4 regions of the Comamonas sp. MYb69 genome follow, and region 2 is predicted to be linked to each of the others. Evidence: predicted binding sites of a transcription regulator. Region 2 holds the regulator's gene; each other region holds the start of a gene.

Region 1 (4,433 bases), on a different contig from region 2:
AAGGCCAGGCCATTGATGCGGTAGAACAGATCGGCCCGAAAGCGCCCTTGCGCCACCGCCTCGCGCAGCTGGTGGTGGGTGGCGCAGACCAGCGCAAAATCGAGCTGCTGGGCCTTGCCGCCGCCCAACGGCGTGATGCTGCGCTCCTGCAGCACGCGCAGCAGACGGGTTTGCAGCGCCAGCGGCATATCGCCGATTTCATCGAGAAACAGCGTGCCGCCCTGGGCCTCGCGCAAGCGGCCCAGCTGGCCATCGCGCCGGGCGCCGGTAAAGGCACCTGATTCATAGCCAAACAGCTCGGCCTCGATCAAATGCTCTGGAATCGCCGCACAGTTGATGGCGACAAAAGGCGCAGCATGGCGCGCGCTGCTGTCGTGCAGCGCGCGGGCAAACAGCTCCTTGCCCACGCCCGATTCGCCCTGCACCAGCAAGGCAATGCCCTTGCCCCAGGTGCGCCGGCCGCGCTCTGCGGCTGCGCGCCAGCCTGGGTCGCCAGTGTCCAGCTGGGCCAGCGCATCCGGCGCTGACGGCTGGGGCACAGCCGCGAGCGGCATCCGGCCCCTGCGTTCGCCTGGCAGCGCGGGCGGTGCAGCGGCCACCGGCGTGGCCTGCGCCGCCTGGGGCAACACTAGGCGCGCAAACACGCTGCGGCCGGTGTGCAGGGCCGCCAGATGCAGGCGCTCGGTCTGGGTGGGGCCCCGGGCCAGCCAGTCGCGCAGCGGCATCGCGCTGATATCGTCCCAGTGCAGATGGCCCCAGTCAGCGGCAGCAATCTTGAGGCTTTGCATGGCGGTGCGGTTGCCGCCCAGCAGCAAGCCATCGGGCGCCAACGCCAGAATGCCTTCGCCGGCAGTGCCCACCCCTTCGGCCTGGGTGTGGAAATGCATGCGCCAATCGCGCTGGTGGCGTGCCAGTAGCCAGCGGTTTTCGATCATGCGGGCAGCGGTGGTGGCCAGCCCCAAGGTATGGGCCTGGGCCAGGCGCTGGTCGCCGGAGATATCGAGCACGCCCAGCAGCTGGCCCTGGGCGCTGAAGATGGGCGAGGCTGCGCAGTTCAAAAAGCTGTTGGCCTCCAGAAAGTGCTCCGCGCCTTCGACGCGCAGCGGCGTGGCTTCCACCAGCGCCGTGCCAATCGCATTGGTGCCGCGCGCCTCTTCGGTCCAGATCGCGCCACTGCGCAGCGCCACGCGCTCGGCCTTGTTCAGGAAAGGGGCGTCACCCAAGGTGTGCAGCAAGGTGCTTTGGGCGTTGGCCAGGATGACCATGCTGTGGCTGTCCTGGATCTGCTCGAACACATAGTCCATCACCGGCCGGGCAATGGCGAGCAGGTCTTCGCTGCGCGTGAGCACCTGGCGCATTTCGGAGCCGGTGAGCGGGTCACCGCCAGACACCCGGCCGACCGGCTGCACCCCCGCGCGCAGGCTGCGCTGCCAGGAGCTGGCAATGCGCGCCTGCACGGCCCCGGGCGGGCATTCACCATGTGCCAACAAATGCACCCGTGCCTGGCGCAGCACCTGGGAGGTGATCTGGGGATCCATGTTGTCTCCTTGCAAGCCTGTCTGCGCAGGCCCATGGGGACAGTATAGGAAAGCGGCCGCGCCGGGTCGCCCCGAATAGCCATGACGCTGTCCGACTGTTCCAGATTGGAACACCTGCCTTGTCCAGCGCTGTTCCATCCGCTGTCCGGGCTTCACAGCAAGCTCAAACAAATCAACCACTTGGCACGTAATCAGGCCTGGCATGCATCTTGATATATCTGGTGTGACTCGTGCCCTCAGCGGCATTGCAGCCGGCACGAATCAGCTTGCGATATCCATTTCCAAGGAGACACACCATGCAATACGTATTTCCCGGCCAATCGGGCGCCAAGATCAGCTACAAAAAGCAGTACAACAACTTCATTGGCGGCCAGTGGAAGGCGCCCGTCAAAGGCCAGTACTTTGATGTGATCTCGCCGATCAACGGCCAGGTCTACACACAGGCCGCACGCTCGACCGCCGAAGATGTGGAGCTGGCACTGGATGCCGCCCATGCCGCAGCCGACGCCTGGGGCAAGAAATCAGCCACCGAGCGCTCCAATGTGCTGCTGCAGATTGCCGAGCGCATCGACGCGAATACCGAACTGCTGGCCTACGCCGAGACCGTGGACAACGGCAAGGCGATCCGCGAGACGCTCAATGCCGACATTCCGCTGTCGGCCGACCACTTCCGCTACTTTGCCGGCGCGCTGCGGGCGCAGGAAGGCGGCATCAGCGAGATCGACAACACGACGGTGGCCTACCACTACCACGAGCCGCTGGGCGTCGTGGGCCAGATCATTCCCTGGAACTTCCCGATTCTCATGGCTGCCTGGAAGCTGGCCCCCGCCATTGCTGCGGGCAACTGCGTGGTGCTCAAGCCTGCAGAATCCACCCCCATCAGCCTGCTGATCCTCATCGAGCTGATCGAAGACCTGCTGCCTGCCGGCGTGCTCAATGTGGTCAACGGCTATGGCCGTGAGGCCGGCATGCCGCTGGCCAACAGCAAGCGCATCGCCAAGATTGCCTTTACCGGCTCGACCAGCACCGGCCGCGTCATCGCCCAGGCCGCTGCCAACAACCTGATCCCCGCAACGCTGGAGCTGGGCGGCAAGTCGCCCAATGTGTTCTTTGCTGATGTGATGGATCAGGACGACGCCTTCCTCGACAAGGCGATCGAAGGCCTGGTGCTGTTCGCCTTCAACCAGGGCGAGGTCTGCACCTGCCCCAGCCGCGCGCTGATCCATGAGTCCATCTATGACCGCTTTATGGAAAAGGTGCTCAAGCGCATTGCCGCCATCAAGCACGGCAACCCGCTGGACACCGACAGCATGATGGGTGCGCAGGCCAGCAAGGAGCAGCTGATCAAGATCAGCAGCTACCTGGACCTGGGCCGCCAGGAAGGCGCCGAGGTACTGATTGGTGGTGCGGAAGCCAAGCTCGGCGGCGACCTGGACGGCGGCTACTATGTGCAGCCCACGGTGTTCAAGGGCCACAACAAGATGCGCATCTTCCAGGAAGAGATCTTTGGCCCGGTGCTGGCTGTCACCACCTTCAAGACCGAAGAAGAAGCGCTGGAGCTGGCCAACGATACGCTGTACGGCCTGGGCGCAGGTGTGTGGACGCGCAACGGCAACCTGGCCTACCGCATGGGCCGCGCGATCAAGGCGGGCCGCGTCTGGACCAACTGCTACCACCACTACCCCGCCCACGCTGCCTTTGGCGGCTACAAAGAGTCCGGCATCGGCCGTGAGAACCACAAGATGATGCTCAACCACTACCAGCAGACCAAGAATCTGTTGGTGTCCTACTCCGAAAACAAGCTGGGCTTCTTCTAATAGAACGGTGTGCTGGGCGGTGTGCCCGGCCCAGGGCGCCATGGCGCTTTGGACTGGGGCCACGCACACCGGTCTGTGCAAATCCACCCCTACCGGCAGGCATGGCCCATGCCTTGCCTGCCATCACCGGAGACAGCAACATGGTTGTGGAAAAAGTGGTGGCCACGCCGGCCGCGCAAGCGCTGATTGCCTTGCTCAAAGACAAGCATGGCCCCGGCCTGATGTTTCACCAATCGGGCGGCTGCTGCGACAACAGCGCGGCCAACTGCTATTTGCTCGGCGAGCTGACCATTGGCCAGGGCGATGTCTATCTGGGCGATATAGGCGGTTGCCCGTTTTACATGAGCACCTCCCAGTATGCGTACTGGAAGCACACCCAGCTGATCATCGATGTGATCGACACCCATGGCGGCGGCACCTTCTCGCTCGAAGGGCCCGAGGGCAAGGCCTTCCATACGCGCTCGCGCGTCTTCAGCGACGAGGAGTTGGCGGCACTGCAGCAACAGGACGCACAAGGCATTGCAAACAATGCGCAGTCCTAGGCCATGGCAAGCGTTGCGCCTACTGCACAACCATGGTGCAAAAATAGAAATATTCTTTTTTATTCAATAGCTTAATTAATAACCATGGATGCAGGCTGGTGAAATTGTTGCAATGCAGCATTCTTGCAAGCTCTCTACAATTTCCACTCTACCAACCCCACAGTGGAAGCCATGACTGCCCAACACACTACCCAAGCCAAGGTCCAGAATCTGGCCACCAAAAGCCTGGAGCTCAGCTTGGCTGCTCCCCAGGTGGTCGCACAGCGCGTCGGCCGCATGATGCTCGCGGGCTCCCAGCCCTCGGCACGCGACCAGCAGGAGTTCTACCGCATGGGCAACGAGAAGGTCGCCGCCTTCTACGAATCCTGGATCGGCATGTGGACCCAGGCCTGCACGGCCTACTGGCAGACCGCCGCCAGCCTGTACACGGCCCCCGGGCTGCTCACCCCCAGCAGCAGCAACCCGCTCGCGGCCTTTGGCGTGGGCAAGGCCACATCGCGCATGGTCACGCAGCAGGTACGGGCCGTCACCGATGT
Region 2 (4,433 bases):
CGACGGCAAGGCGGACGACAAGGCCAGCGCCCCGGCCAAGCCCGCTGCCGATGACAAGACGCCATTGCGCCCCAGCACCCAACTGAACGACGGAGCCAAGTAACCGTGGCAGAAAACTCGTCGACCATTTCCGTCAATGCCCGGGTCGCCAACAGCGACCACCGCAGCCAGCTGGAGGTCTTGCACCTGGAGAAGTCCTACGGCAGCCGCAAGGTGGTCAAGGATGTATCGCTGTCGGTGCGCAAGGGCGAAGTGGTGGGTTTGCTCGGCCCTAATGGCGCGGGCAAGACCACCTCGTTCTACATGATCGTGGGCCTGGTACGCAGCGATGGCGGGGATATCCGCATCGATGGGCAGTCGGTAGCCAATATGCCGATCCACCAGCGCTCGCAGCTGGGCCTGTCCTACCTGCCGCAGGAAGCCTCGATCTTTCGCAAGCTCAGCGTGCAGGACAATGTGCGCGCCGTGCTGGAGCTGCAAAAGGATGAGCATGGCAAGCCGCTCTCGCGTGCCGAGGTCGAGCGCCAGCTCACCGCGCTGCTGCAGGAGCTGCGGGTCGAGCACCTGCGCGAGTCACCGTCGGTGGCGCTGTCCGGGGGCGAGCGCCGCCGCGTCGAGATCGCCCGTGCGCTGGCCACCCAGCCCCGTTTCATCTTGCTCGATGAGCCCTTCGCCGGCATCGACCCCATCGCCGTGATCGAGATCCAGCGCATTGTCGCCTTCCTCAAGGAGCGCGGCATTGGTGTGCTGATCACCGACCACAATGTGCGCGAAACCCTGGGTATCTGTGACCATGCCTGCATCATCAGCGATGGCAAGGTGCTGGCCGCCGGGACGCCGCAAGAGATTGTGGAGAACGCAGAGGTCCGGAGGGTGTATCTGGGTGAACATTTCCGTATGTGACACCGCACGCCTTGGCGGGCGTGCCAGCCAAGCTACCGACCTGCGCTGCGGGCCCGGTAGGGCTGATCTGTTGCCAACTGCCGCAGCCGCTGCAAAGGCGCAGCCATGATGCCGTCGCTGTCGCTGCGCGTATCGCAGAACCTGACCCTGACGCCCCAGCTGCAGCAGTCGATCCGCCTGCTGCAGCTGTCCACGCAGGAGCTGACGCAGGAAGTCGAGCAGATGCTCGACGAAAACCCGTTTCTGGAGCGCGAGGGCGATGAGGCCCCCGAGGCCGAAGCCGGTAAAGAAGCCGCTGAATCTGCCGAAGCTGCAGAAGCAGCCGACAAGGCTGCCGATACTGCTGCCAGCGCCGACACCAGCAACAGCAGCGATTTCGAGCCCGGAACCTCCGACCTGCCGCTGGATTTTGCTGCGGGCAAGGAAACCGGCGTCGATGCCGAGGCCGCTACCGGCGATTCGGCATCGGACTGGGAAGAGTGGGGCGGCGATCTGCCCGCCCGCTCCAGCGCAGGCGATGACGACGACGAGACGCCGATGTCCGACCGGCGCAGCGAGCACCTGAGCCTGCAGGATGTGCTGCACCGCCAGGCCTTGTCGCTGCGCCTGTGCCAGGAAGACCGGGCCGCGCTCTACTTTCTGATCGAATCGCTGAACGACGACGGCTACCTCGAAGAAACGCTGGCCGAGCTCGCGCAAAGCTTTGGCGATGCTTCGGACCCCGAGCGCTACGAGGCGCTGCTGCACCACCTGACCGTGGCGCTGCGCTTGCTGCAAAGCCTGGATCCGATTGGTGTGGGCGCGCGCAACCTGTCCGAGTGCATGCAGCTGCAGATCAAGGCCCAGCAGCGCCTGTTGGATGAAGAGGGCTCGGACACGCCCGAGGCCGATGCGCTGGCGCTGGAGACCGCCTTGCTGGTCTGCCAGGAGTCCCTTGATCTGCTGGCGCGCCGTGATGTGCGCAAGCTGGTGCAGCTGACCGGTTGCAACGAGGCGGCGGTGCGCAGCGCGCTGGCGCTGATCGCCAAGCTCGAACCCCGCCCCGGCCGGCCCTATGCCGATGTGGACCGCAACACCATCATCCCCGATGTCATCGTGCGACCCAGCAATGAGCGCGGCCTGCCGGTGCCCGGTTTCAGCGTGCAGCTCAATGCCGAGGTGATGCCGCGCCTGCGCGTGCAGGATGTCTACGCCAATGCCTTGCGCAGCCACAAGGGCAGCGAAGGCCATGGCGCGCTGCAGCAGCGGCTGCAGGAGGCGCGCTGGTTCATCAAGAACATCCAGCAGCGCTTTGACACCATCTTGCGCGTCTCGCAGGCCATCGTCGAACGCCAGCGCAATTTCTTTGTGCATGGCGAGCTGGCGATGCGCCCCATGGTGCTGCGCGAGATTGCCGATGAGCTGGGCCTGCACGAATCCACCATCAGCCGCGTGACCACGGCCAAGTACATGGCCACGCCGCAGGGCACGTTTGAGCTCAAGTACTTCTTTGGCTCGGGCCTGGGCACCGAGACCGGGGGCAGTGCGTCGAGCACGGCCGTCAAGGCGCTGATCAAGCAGCTGCTGGATGAGGAAAGCGCCAAGAAGCCGCTGTCGGATGCAAAGATCGCCGATCTGCTGCAGGCCCAGGGCATTGAATGCGCGCGCCGCACGGTGGCCAAGTACCGCGAGGCCATGCGCATCCCGCCCGCCAGCTTGCGCAAGGCGCTGTAGCCAAAGTCTCAGCCACCATAAAAAAACCGCAGCTGCCTGGGCACTGCGGTTTTCGCTTGTGGAAGCTGCCGATTTACTTCGGCCACAGCCACCAGATGAACAAGGCCAGAGCGGCGAGCATCAGGCCGAACTTGGTGAACTTGTAGGCCGTCTTGTTCCAGGCCTTGAAGCGGCGGCGGTACTGGCCCATGTAGAACGAGATCTTGAAGATGCGGCTGATGAAGCCGCGCGGATCGCCTTCGTTGTTGGGCGAGCTGGCAGCAGCCACCACATGCGTGCCCAGCCAGCGGTTGAGCCACTGTGCAAAGCCATTGGTCATCGGGCGCTCGACATCGCAGAACAGCACGATGCGGTTGCCTTCGGAGCGGTTCTCGGCCCAGTGCATGAAGGTCTCGTCAAAGATCACGCCTTCGCCCTCGCGCCAGCTGTAGGGCGTGCCATCGACCTCGATCATGCAGCGGTCGTCATTGGGCGCCAGCACAGCCAGGTGGTAGCGCAGCGAGCCGGCATAGGGGTCGCGGTGCAGGTTGAGCTTGGCGCCGGGCGGCAGCTCGGCAAACATGGCCGCCTTGATGCCGGGGATGGACTGCACCAGCGCCGTGGTCTTGGGGCAGAGCTCCATCGCAGATGGGTGGGCCTGGCCATACCACTTCAGGTAGAAGCGCTTCCAGCCGGTCTTGAAGAAGGAGTTGAAGCCCGCATCGTCGTTGTTGGCCGCCGCCTTGATCTGCATGGCCTGGTGCAGGCCGATGGCCTCTTCGCGGATCTCGCGCCAGTGGGCCTGCAAGGGGGCCAGGTCGGGGAAGGTGCTGGTGGGCAGGTAGGGCGTGCGCGGTACCTTGCTGAACATCAGCATGAACACATTGAACGGCGCCGTGAAGGTGGAGTGGTCAAACAGCTGGCGCAGCAGCTTGTGCCGCACCTTGCCGCGCAGGTGCATGTAGAGGCCGCAGCCAAAGAAAAGCAGCACCAGGGCCAGAACGATGATTTTTGCCATAGACAGCGATTTTAGCGACTGCGCTGTGGCGGCGGTCTGCGCAAGCGCAAACTGGCGCGCGGCAAGGGCTGCGGGGCGGTGGGATGGCCTGCTGCCAGCAGGCCTATTGCGGTTTTGTCAACGGCAGGCCGGGTGGGCTTACCTGGGCTGGGCGGCAAAGGCGGTCTTGAGGCGCTGCAGCATCTCGCGGTTGAGCTGGCGCTGCTGGCCGCTCCAGTGCGTCATCGCCTTGTTCAGCTCGGCCTGCAGCGCATTGGCGGTCTGCCAGTCGCCTTGGCCTGCGGCCCAGATCGCGTATTCGGCCATCACATCAAAGCTGCCCGAGTGCTGGCGCGCAAAGTCAAAGCTCTTGCGCGCCATCGCCTGGTCGCCCAGCTGGGCATAGGCCTTGGCCACCAGCAGGCCCACGGCCTCGGCGCGGAAATGCACATCGGCCTGGGCAATCACGCGCAGCTGCTGCAGCGCCTGCTGCGGATGGCCGGCCTGGTAGGCCGCTTGCGCGGCGCCCCAGCGGATATCGAGGTCGTTGGCAAACGGGCCCTTCATGCTGGCCTCGAAGTGGCCAAAGGCCTGCTCGGCCTGGCCATTGGCCAGCAGGGCCTGGGCCAGGCGGATCTGGTTCTGCGCGGTGGGGCTGTAGTCGTAGGCGGCCTGGGCTTCGCGCACTTCGCGGGTCGGGTCCAGCGCCTTGACGGCATTGCTCGCCAGGCTGCGGGCATGGCGCTGCAGGCGCGAGTTGGGCAGGTAGATGGCAAAGAAATACACCACGCTGCCCAGGAAGGGGAAGGCCAGCAGCACAAACAGCCAGTAGTTGTTCTGG
Region 3 (4,433 bases), on a different contig from region 2:
CCGCCTGGTGGCCGTGCTCCGTGCAGCTGCACATCGGCTTGGTCTTGGGCGATGCCGAATAGTCGCCACCAACGGTGAACATGATGATCTGCTCTACGAGGCCGGTGCAGGAGCCGCAGCTGGCGCTGGCCTTGGTGTGCTTGCGCACGTCATCCAGGGTGAACAAACCCTTGTCCTTGATGGCCTTGCAGATGGCGCCCTTGCTCACGCCATTGCAGCCGCAGACCTCGTCGGCATCGGCCAGCGCGGCGGCCTTGTTCTGGCCCTGGTGGCCGGCATCGCCCAGGTTGGATTCGCCAAACATCAGCTTGTCGCGGATATCGGCCACGCTGCGCCCTTCGCGCAGCAGCTTGAAGTACCAGCTGCCATCAACCGTGTCGCCATACAGGCACGCGCCCACCAGCCGGTCTTCCTTGATCACCAGCTTTTTGTAGACGCCCGAGTAGGGGTCGCTCAGCACGATCTGCTCGGTGCCCTCCCCACCCTGGAAATCGCCGGCCGAGAACAGATCGATGCCGGTGACCTTGAGCTTGGTGGAGGTGAGCGAGCCCTGGTAGCGGCCAATGCCCATCTCGGCCAGGTGGTTGGCCAGCACCTTGCCCTGCTCAAACAAAGGCGCCACCAAGCCATAGGCAATGCCCCGGTGCGCGGCGCACTCGCCCACCGCATAGATGCGCGGGTCGGTGATGGTCTGCATGGTGTCGCTGACGACGATGCCCCGGTTCACATGCACGTGCATGGCCTCGGCCAGCGCCGTGTTGGGGCGGATGCCGACGGCCATCACCACCAGATCGGCCTCGATCTCGCGGCCATCGGCAAAGCGCAGCGCACGCACCCGGCCTTCAGCATTGCCCAGCAGCTCCTGCGTCTGCGCCTGCATGAAGAACTGCATGCCCCGCTCGATCAGCGATTTCTTCAGCAGCTGCCCGGCCTGGTCATCCAACTGCCGCTCCATCAGCCACTCGCCGGCATGCACCACTGCCACCTGCATGCCGCGCTTCATCAGGCCGTTGGCCGCCTCCAGCCCCAGCAGGCCGCCGCCAATGACCACCGCATGGCGCCAGTGCCGGGCCGCATCGATCATCGCCTGGGTATCGGCAATATCGCGGTAGGCCAGCACGCCTTGCAGCTCCTTGCCGGCAATGGGCAGCATGAAGGGGTTGGAGCCCGTTGCCAGAATCAGCCGGTCGTAGTCGGCCGTCACCGCTTCGCCATCGGCATTGCGGGCATGCACCACGCGGCGGGCGCGGTCTACCGCATGCACCGTGCAGCCGGCATGCAGGCGCACGCCATGCGTCTCGTACCAGCGCCAGTCGTTGAGCACGATGTCATCCAGGGTCTGCTCGCCCGCCAGCACCGGCGACAGCAGGATGCGGTTGTAGTTGGGGTGGGGCTCTGCACCAAATACCGTTATCTCGTACAGATCCGGCGCCAGCGCCAGCAGCTCTTCGAGCGCACGCACACCCGCCATACCGTTGCCAACCATGACCAACTTGATTTTTTTCATAGCATTTCCCGTGGGCAGCACAAAAAAAAGACGTCTAGGCGCCGCATGCCAGGCATGCGCGCTTAGACGTCTTTGTCTTTGGACGGTAGCGCCACTGTGCACCACCACCCGGTGGCCGCCATGGCCACGCCAAGAGCTATGCAAGTTCCATACCAAGTTGGCTGTCGACGCGAACCCGCAGCCGCGCATCGCCTGTGCACATTTTTTGTGCTGCCTCGGTGCCACACTGGCGCCGCCCTGCCTCATTTGCGTGCACAAAAAAGGCGCTCCCTATGAAGCGCCTGTTGCTAGCTAAGTAGGCTTTATCAGGCCACCTTCTCCACATGGGCCTGGCGGGTGTAGAGAAAGTCGATCACCGCCTTGCGGCAGGCCTGGTACTGCGCATCCTCGGCCAAGGCCACCCGGTTGCGCGGGCGGGCCAGTGGTACCGGCAGCACCTCGCCAATCGTCGCAGCCGGCCCATTGGTCATCATCACGATCTTGTCGGACAGCAGCACGGCCTCATCGACATCATGGGTCACCATGACCACGGTGCTGCGCGTGCGCGCAACGATCTCCAGCAGCTCGTCCTGCAGCTTGGCGCGCGTGAGTGCATCCAACGCGCCAAAGGGCTCGTCCATCAGCAGCACCTGGGGCTCCATCGACAGCGCCCGGGCAATGCCCACGCGCTGCTTCATGCCGCCCGAGATCTCGCCGGGGCGCTTGTGCGCTGCATGCGTGAGGCCCACCAGCGCCAGCGCGGCATCGGTGCGGGCGGCGAGCTGGGCCTTGCGCTCGCGCGCGCCAAACACCCGCTCCACCGCCAGGTGCACATTCGCCCAGCAGGTGAGCCAGGGCAGCAGCGAATGATTCTGGAATACCACGGCGCGCTGCGGCCCCGGCCCCTTGATCTCGCGGTTGGCGCAGAGCAAGGTGCCCTCGCTGGGGCTGGTGAGGCCGGCAATCAGGTTCAGCAAGGTCGATTTGCCGCAGCCCGAGTGGCCGATCAGGCTGACAAACTCGCCCTGGGCAATCTCCAGGTTGATGCCCTGCAGCGCCTGGAACAGGCCCTTGGCGGTCTTGAAGCTTTGCGCCACCTGCTGGATCTCGATGTACTTGCCCTGGGGCGTGGCGGGGATGTTGAGCGTGTTGGGCGTCATGCCTTGACCTCCTCAAAAGTGAATGCCGAAGCCAGGCGGATCAGCGCCCATTCCAGCAGCAGGCCGACCAGGCCGATGACAAAGATCGCAATGATGATGTTCTTGACATTGAGGTTGTTCCACTCGTCCCAGACCCAAAAGCCAATGCCCACGCCACCGGTCAGCATCTCGGCAGCAACGATCACCAGCCAGGCGGTGCCGACGGCCAGGCGCACGCCCGTCAGCATATAGGGCAGCACGGCGGGGAAGAGGATGGTGGTGGCAATCTTCCATTCACTGAGGTTCAGCACCCGCGCCACATTCATATAGTCCTGCGGCACGCGCTGCACGCCGACGGCCGTGTTGATCACCATCGGCCAGATCGAGCAGATGAAGATGGTCCAGATCGCCGCCGGGTTCGCGCCCTTGAACACCAGCAGGCCAATCGGCAGCCAGGCCAGGGGCGATACCGGGCGCAGCAGGCTGATCACCGGGTTGAACATGCGCGAGAGAAAGTCAAAGCGGCCAATGACAAAGCCCAGCGGAATGCCGACCAGTGCCGCCAGGCCAAAGCCGATGCTCACCCGCTGCAACGAGGCCAGCACGTTCCAGCCCACGCCCTGGTCATTGGGGCCGTTGCGGTAGAAGGGATCGCGAAAAATCTCCTGCGCCTGGGTCCAGGTCTCCTGCGGGCCCGGAATGCCGGGGTTGCCCTGGGCGATGATGGACCACAGCACCAGCAGCAGGCCAAAGCCCAGCACGGGCGGCAGCAGGCTTTGCACCAGCGCGCCAAAGCGCTGCTGCCAGGCGGCAGCCAGATCGCGCGGGGCCGCAGCAGCAGGCCCGGATGGCGCTGATGGCTCGGCCGTCGCAGCCAGCCCAGCAGTGGGCAGGCTGCGCGCCATGTGCTCATGGATGGACAACACCTTGCGTTCAGCCAAGGCCGGGGCCGTGGCCGGTGTCGGCAAGGACGACACACTCTCTCGCAATGCAGCTGGCATGGGGTGCTCCTTATCAGGCCTTGAGGGCAAAGCTGTCGGCGTACTTGGCGGGGTCCGAGCCATCCCAGACCTTGCCGTCGATCAGCTGGCTGCTGCGCATGTCCGACTTGGGCACGGCGATCTTCAGCTGCGCAGCCGCTTCCTTGTACAGGGCGGTCTGGTTGATCTTCTTGGCAACGGCCAGGTAGTCGGGGTGGCTCTTGAGCAAACCCCAGCGCTTGTGCTGGGTCAGGAACCACATGCCATCGGACAGATAGGGGTAGCTGGCCTCGCCATCGGCAAAGAACTTCATGTGGTTAGGGTCGTCCCAGGTCTTGCCCAGGCCATTTTGGTAGCGGCCCAGAATGCGCTGGTTGATGGCATCGACGCTGGTGTTCACATAGGCCTTGCCGGCAATGGTCTCGGCCATCTTCTGCTTGTTCTGCAAGCTGGCATCAATCCAGCGGCCCGCCTCCAGGATGGCCATGGTCACGGCGCGCGCGGTGTTGGGGTGGCGGCTGACAAAGTCCTGCGTGCAGCCCAGCACCTTTTCCGGGTGGTCACGCCAGATGTCCTGGGTGGTGACGGCCGTGATGCCAATGCCATCCATGATCGCGCGATGGCCCCAGGGCTCGCCCACGCAAAAGCCATCCATATTGCCCACGCGCATATTGGCCACCATCTGCGGCGGCGGCACGGTGATCACTTTCGCATCCTTGAGCGGGTGGATGCCCGCGCTCGCCAGCCAGTAGTACAGCCACATCGCATGGGTGCCGGTCGGAAAGGTCTGCGCAAAGGTGTATTCGCGCTTTTCCGCGCCCATCAGCT
Region 4 (4,433 bases), on a different contig from region 2:
CCACCTGCGCGGCCACATCGGGTGCCCGCCCGCCCAGCACGCGCAGCGTCGAGCGGTACAGGTCTTCGAGCAGCTTGCCTTTCCAGGCGTTCCAGACCTTGGGGCTGGTGCCCCGGATGTCGGCGACGGTCAGCAGGTAGAGCGCGGTGAGCCGGCGCTCATTGCCCATGCGCTGGGCAAAGGCGGTGATCACCTCGGGGTCGGACGTATCCTGCTTTTGCGCGACCTGGCTCATCGTCAGGTGCTCGCGCACCAGGAACTCGACCAGCTGCCGGTCTTCCTTGGCAATCTGGTGGTCGCGGCAAAAACGCTTGACTTCGAGCGCGCCGATCTCAGAATGGTCACCACCCCGGCCCTTGCCGATGTCGTGGAACAGGGCGGCCAGGTACAAGATCCAGGGTTTGTCCCAGCCAGCGGCCAGCTGGGAGCAGAACGGGTACTCATGCGCATGCTCGGCCATGAAAAAGCGCCGCACATTGCGCAGCACCATCAGGATGTGCTGGTCCACCGTGTAGACATGGAACAGGTCATGCTGCATCTGGCCCACGATGCGGCGGAACGGCCAGAGGTAGCGCCCCAGCACCGAGGTCTGGTTGAGCAGCCGCATCGCATGGGTGATGCCATGGGGCTGCTGCAGAATCTGCATGAAGGTGGCGCGGTTGACCGGGTCACGCCGGAACTGCGCATCCATCAGCTGGCGCGCATGGTAGAGCGCACGGAAGGTACGGGCCGACAGGTCCTTCAAGCCCGGCTCGGTCTCGTAGAGCAAAAAGGTGCGCAAGATCGCATGCGGGTTGCGCTGGTAGACCTCGTCGTCGGCCACCTCGATGAGGCCGGCCTTGTCGTAGAACTCGTCATCGATGCGGCGCAAGGTGTGGTTGCCCGGGTGCAGGCGCTCGTCCATGTTCAGCATCAGGATCTGCGTGAGCTGGGCCACGGCCTTGGCAGCCCAGTAGTAGCGCTTCATCAGCTCCTCGCTGGCGCGCTTGGGAAAGCGCTGGCCGGCCGGCGTGATGGTCTTGAAGCCAAAGGATTCGGCCACCGGCGTCTGCAGGTCGAACACCAGCCGGTCTTCACGGCGCCGCGCCACAATGTGCAGCCGCGCGCGGATGAGGCAGATCAGGTCCTCGTTGCGCTGCAGGTTGCGCACCTCGTAGACGGTCGCCAGCCCCTTGTCGGCCAGCTCCTTCCAGCGGCTGCCCAGGCCCGTGGCACGGCCCAGCCACAGAATCAGCTGCAGATCGCGCAGGCCGCCGGGCGACTCCTTGCAGTTGGGCTCGAGCGCATAGACGGTGTTCTCGTACTTGTTGTGGCGCTGCTGCATCTCCAGCACCTTGGCCACGACAAAGGCGTCGGGCTTGATGGACTGGGCCAGCGCCGCCTGGAACAGGTGGTAGAGGCGGGGCGAGCCAATGATGCGGCGCGACTCCAGCAGCGCTGTCTGCACCGTCACATCGGCCTGGGCTTCGCTGATGCACTGGCTGATGGTGCGCACGCTCGAGCCAATTTCCAGCCCGGCATCCCAGCACGAGCCGATGAACTGCTCGATCGCGGTGCGCAATTCGCTGTCCTGCTCCGGATCGGTGCCTTCGGGCAGCAGCAGCAGCACATCGATATCGGAGTAGGGGAAGAGCTTGCCCCGGCCAAAGCCGCCCACCCCCACCAGGTTCAGGCGCCCGGGCAGGCCGGCCAGGTGCCAGAGATCGCGCAGCAGCCCATCGGCCAGCTGCGAGAGCTTGCGCAGCTGGGTCTGTATGCCCCGGGTGCTGCTGCCCCCGGCCATGATGTCATCAAACAGGGCGCTGCGTTGCGCCTGGTACTGCTCGCGCAGCTGCGGAATGCGAGGATCGTTCATGGTGCCTAACTATGCTGTCGTTGGCAGTGTGCCATAGCAATCAACAGCAGCAGCGAGTAAGCACATTTCATGCCACTACGCACCAAATGGGGGCATGGAGGAGGCGGGAGTGCCAGAAACGACCAAGGCGGCATGCTGGTTGCAGTGCCGCCTTGGTGTGGGCTGGTGCCGGGCAGGCCCGGCACGCGCGCAGCGATTTATCGGTGCAGTATCAGCGCCCGATCAGCACTTGGTGCTGGTCACAAAGCTGGGTGGCGTGGGCGAGCCTTCCGACCAGGTCAGCACTTCGTAGCCGGTGTCGGTCACCAGCACTTCGACTTCCCACTGGGCCGAGAGGCTGTGGTCCTTGGTGATGACGGTCCAGCCGTCATTGCCCAGGTCCTTGATGTCCTTCTTGCCCAGGTTGAGCATGGGCTCGATCGTGAAGATCATGCCGGTCTTCAGCTCGACGCCGGTGCCAGGGCGGCCGTAGTGCAGCACCTGCGGCTCGTCGTGGAACACCTTGCCGATGCCGTGGCCGCAGTACTCGCGCACGACCGACAGGCCCTGGCCTTCGGCAAACTTCTGGATCGCATGGCCGATATCGCCCAGGTGTGCGCCATTCTTGACCTGCACAATGCCATGCCACATGGCTTCAAAGGTCAGCTGGCACAGGCGCTTGCCGGCAATCGTGCCTTCGCCGATCACGAACATGCGGCTGTTGTCGCCGAAATAGCCTTCGGGCGTGATGATGGTCACATCCACATTGACGATGTCGCCCTTCTTGAGCGGCTTGTCATTGGGGATGCCATGGCAGACCACGTGGTTGACCGACGTGCAGACATAGGCGGGGTAGGGCGTCATGCCTGGCGGCTGGTAGCCCAGGCAGGCCGATTTGGTGCCTTGCTTTTCCATCGCCTCGGCGCACAGCAGATCGATTTGCTTGGTGGTGATACCCGGTTGGATGTGGGGGGTGATGTAGTCCAAGACCTCCGAGGCCAGGCGGCCTGCGATGCGCATCTGCGCAATATCGTCTTCGGTATTGATTTTGATCGTCATAGCCCATGATTATCCCACTGCTGCCATTGGCCTGTTGTCCATGCGGCTACGTGTCCTGGCGGGGCACAGTAGAATCCCGGGTTATCCCGCCCTTGTCATGGTGCTGCCACGGTCCGCCCGTAGCAGTGGGCAAGGCGCATGCGTGCTTTCTTCCCATCCTCCTAGTCCACATAGGCTGCCACGTGACACTGCACCTGACTCAGCTACCAGGCGGTAACGCCCTCAGCTCCTTCCGCGCCCAACAACTGCAGACCGCATTGACGGCGATCCATCCAAAGATAACGGGCATTGCTGCCCGTTTTGTGCATCTGGTGGCCACCGAGCAGCCCCTGGCCGGCGCCCAGGCCGAGCGCGTAGCGGCCCTGCTGACCTATGGCGACCCCTATGAAGGCGGCAGCGACGGCCAGGCCTTCATCGTCACGCCCCGCATGGGCACCATCTCGCCCTGGGCTTCCAAGGCCACCGACATTGCCCGCAACTGCGGCCTGGCGCTGTTCCGCATCGAGCGCCTGACCGAATACCGGATCGAGCTCAAGGCCGGCCTGCTGGGCGGCAAGCCCGAGCTGAGCGCCGAGCAGACCGCGCAGATCGCTGCGCTGCTGCACGACCGCATGACCGAGTCGGTGTTTGGCACCCGCGCCGAAGCCGAGCAGCTGTTCTCCGCCCTGCAAGCCCAGCCGATGGAGTTTGTCGATGTGCTGGGCGGCGGCCGCAGCGCGCTGGAAAAAGCCAACAAGCAATGGGGCCTGGCGCTGGCCGACGACGAGATCGAGTACCTGGAAAACGCCTTCAAGGGCCTGGCACGCAACCCCAGCGATGTCGAGCTGATGATGTTTGCCCAGGCGAACTCCGAGCACTGCCGCCACAAGATCTTCAACGCCAAGTTCACCATCGACGGCGTGGCGCAGGACAAGAGCCTGTTTGGCATGATCCGCCACACCGAGTCGGTATCGCCCCAGCACACCGTCGTCGCCTATTCGGACAATGCCTCCATCATGGAAGGCCACCAGGTCGAGCGCTTTGTCGCGCCGTTCAACACCCAGGCCGATGCCGTGACGGCGCCCAGCTACCAAAAGCAGGCGGCCACCAGCCATGTGCTGATGAAGGTCGAGACCCACAACCACCCGACGGCCATCTCGCCTTTCCCGGGTGCCTCCACCGGCGCGGGCGGTGAGATCCGTGACGAAGGCGCGACCGGCCGGGGCTCCAAGCCCAAGGCGGGCCTCACCGGCTTCACCGTCTCCAAGCTCTGGGGCAGCGAGGTCGGCAAGCCCGAGCACATCGCCAGCCCGCTGCAGATCATGATCGAAGGCCCGCTGGGCGGCGCCGCGTTCAACAACGAATTCGGCCGCCCCAACCTGACCGGCTACTTCCGCGAGTACGAGCAGCAAGTCGGTGACATCACCCGTGGCTACCACAAGCCCATCATGATCGCCGGTGGCCTGGGCGTGATCGATGCCGAGCAGACCCAGAAGATCCTGTTCCCCGCCGGCACCTTGCTGATCCAGCTGGGCGGCCCAGGCATGCGCATCGGCATGGG

Evidence for each region. The regulator sigma-54, encoded in region 2, starts transcription at its own class of promoters, with help from an activator protein. The targets are predictions, from matches to a motif close to TGGCANGNAANCTGCTTT.
Region 1: a site for sigma-54 is predicted at 1,737-1,754, ahead of exaC (acetaldehyde dehydrogenase ExaC). Genes of this name have one in related genera too.
Region 3: a site for sigma-54 is predicted at 1,645-1,662, ahead of nirB (nitrite reductase large subunit NirB). Genes of this name have one in related genera too.
Region 4: a site for sigma-54 is predicted at 1,913-1,930, ahead of WH303_RS06970 ([protein-PII] uridylyltransferase). Genes of this name have one in related genera too.

What each region holds. Positions count from the first base shown of each region.
Region 1 covers NZ_JBBGZG010000013.1:11,721-16,153, forward strand. Annotated here, with positions in the region: gene WH303_RS17380 (sigma-54-dependent Fis family transcriptional regulator) at 1-1,538, opposite strand, end outside; gene exaC (acetaldehyde dehydrogenase ExaC) at 1,835-3,355, shown strand; gene WH303_RS17390 (DUF779 domain-containing protein) at 3,496-3,897, shown strand; gene WH303_RS17395 (polyhydroxyalkanoate granule-associated phasin) at 4,069-4,433, shown strand, end outside.
Region 2 covers NZ_JBBGZG010000020.1:45,817-50,249, forward strand. Annotated here, with positions in the region: gene lptA (lipopolysaccharide transport periplasmic protein LptA) at 1-103, shown strand, start outside; gene lptB (LPS export ABC transporter ATP-binding protein) at 127-903, shown strand; gene WH303_RS22050 (RNA polymerase factor sigma-54) at 1,009-2,616, shown strand; gene WH303_RS22055 (aspartyl/asparaginyl beta-hydroxylase domain-containing protein) at 2,690-3,604, opposite strand; gene WH303_RS22060 (hypothetical protein) at 3,752-4,433, opposite strand, start outside.
Region 3 covers NZ_JBBGZG010000003.1:119,774-124,206, reverse strand. Annotated here, with positions in the region: gene nirB (nitrite reductase large subunit NirB) at 1-1,507, opposite strand, end outside; gene WH303_RS04845 (ABC transporter ATP-binding protein) at 1,813-2,646, opposite strand; gene ntrB (nitrate ABC transporter permease) at 2,643-3,530, opposite strand; gene WH303_RS04835 (CmpA/NrtA family ABC transporter substrate-binding protein) at 3,640-4,433, opposite strand, start outside.
Region 4 covers NZ_JBBGZG010000004.1:134,391-138,823, forward strand. Annotated here, with positions in the region: gene WH303_RS06970 ([protein-PII] uridylyltransferase) at 1-1,855, opposite strand, end outside; gene map (type I methionyl aminopeptidase) at 2,078-2,893, opposite strand; gene purL (phosphoribosylformylglycinamidine synthase) at 3,076-4,433, shown strand, end outside.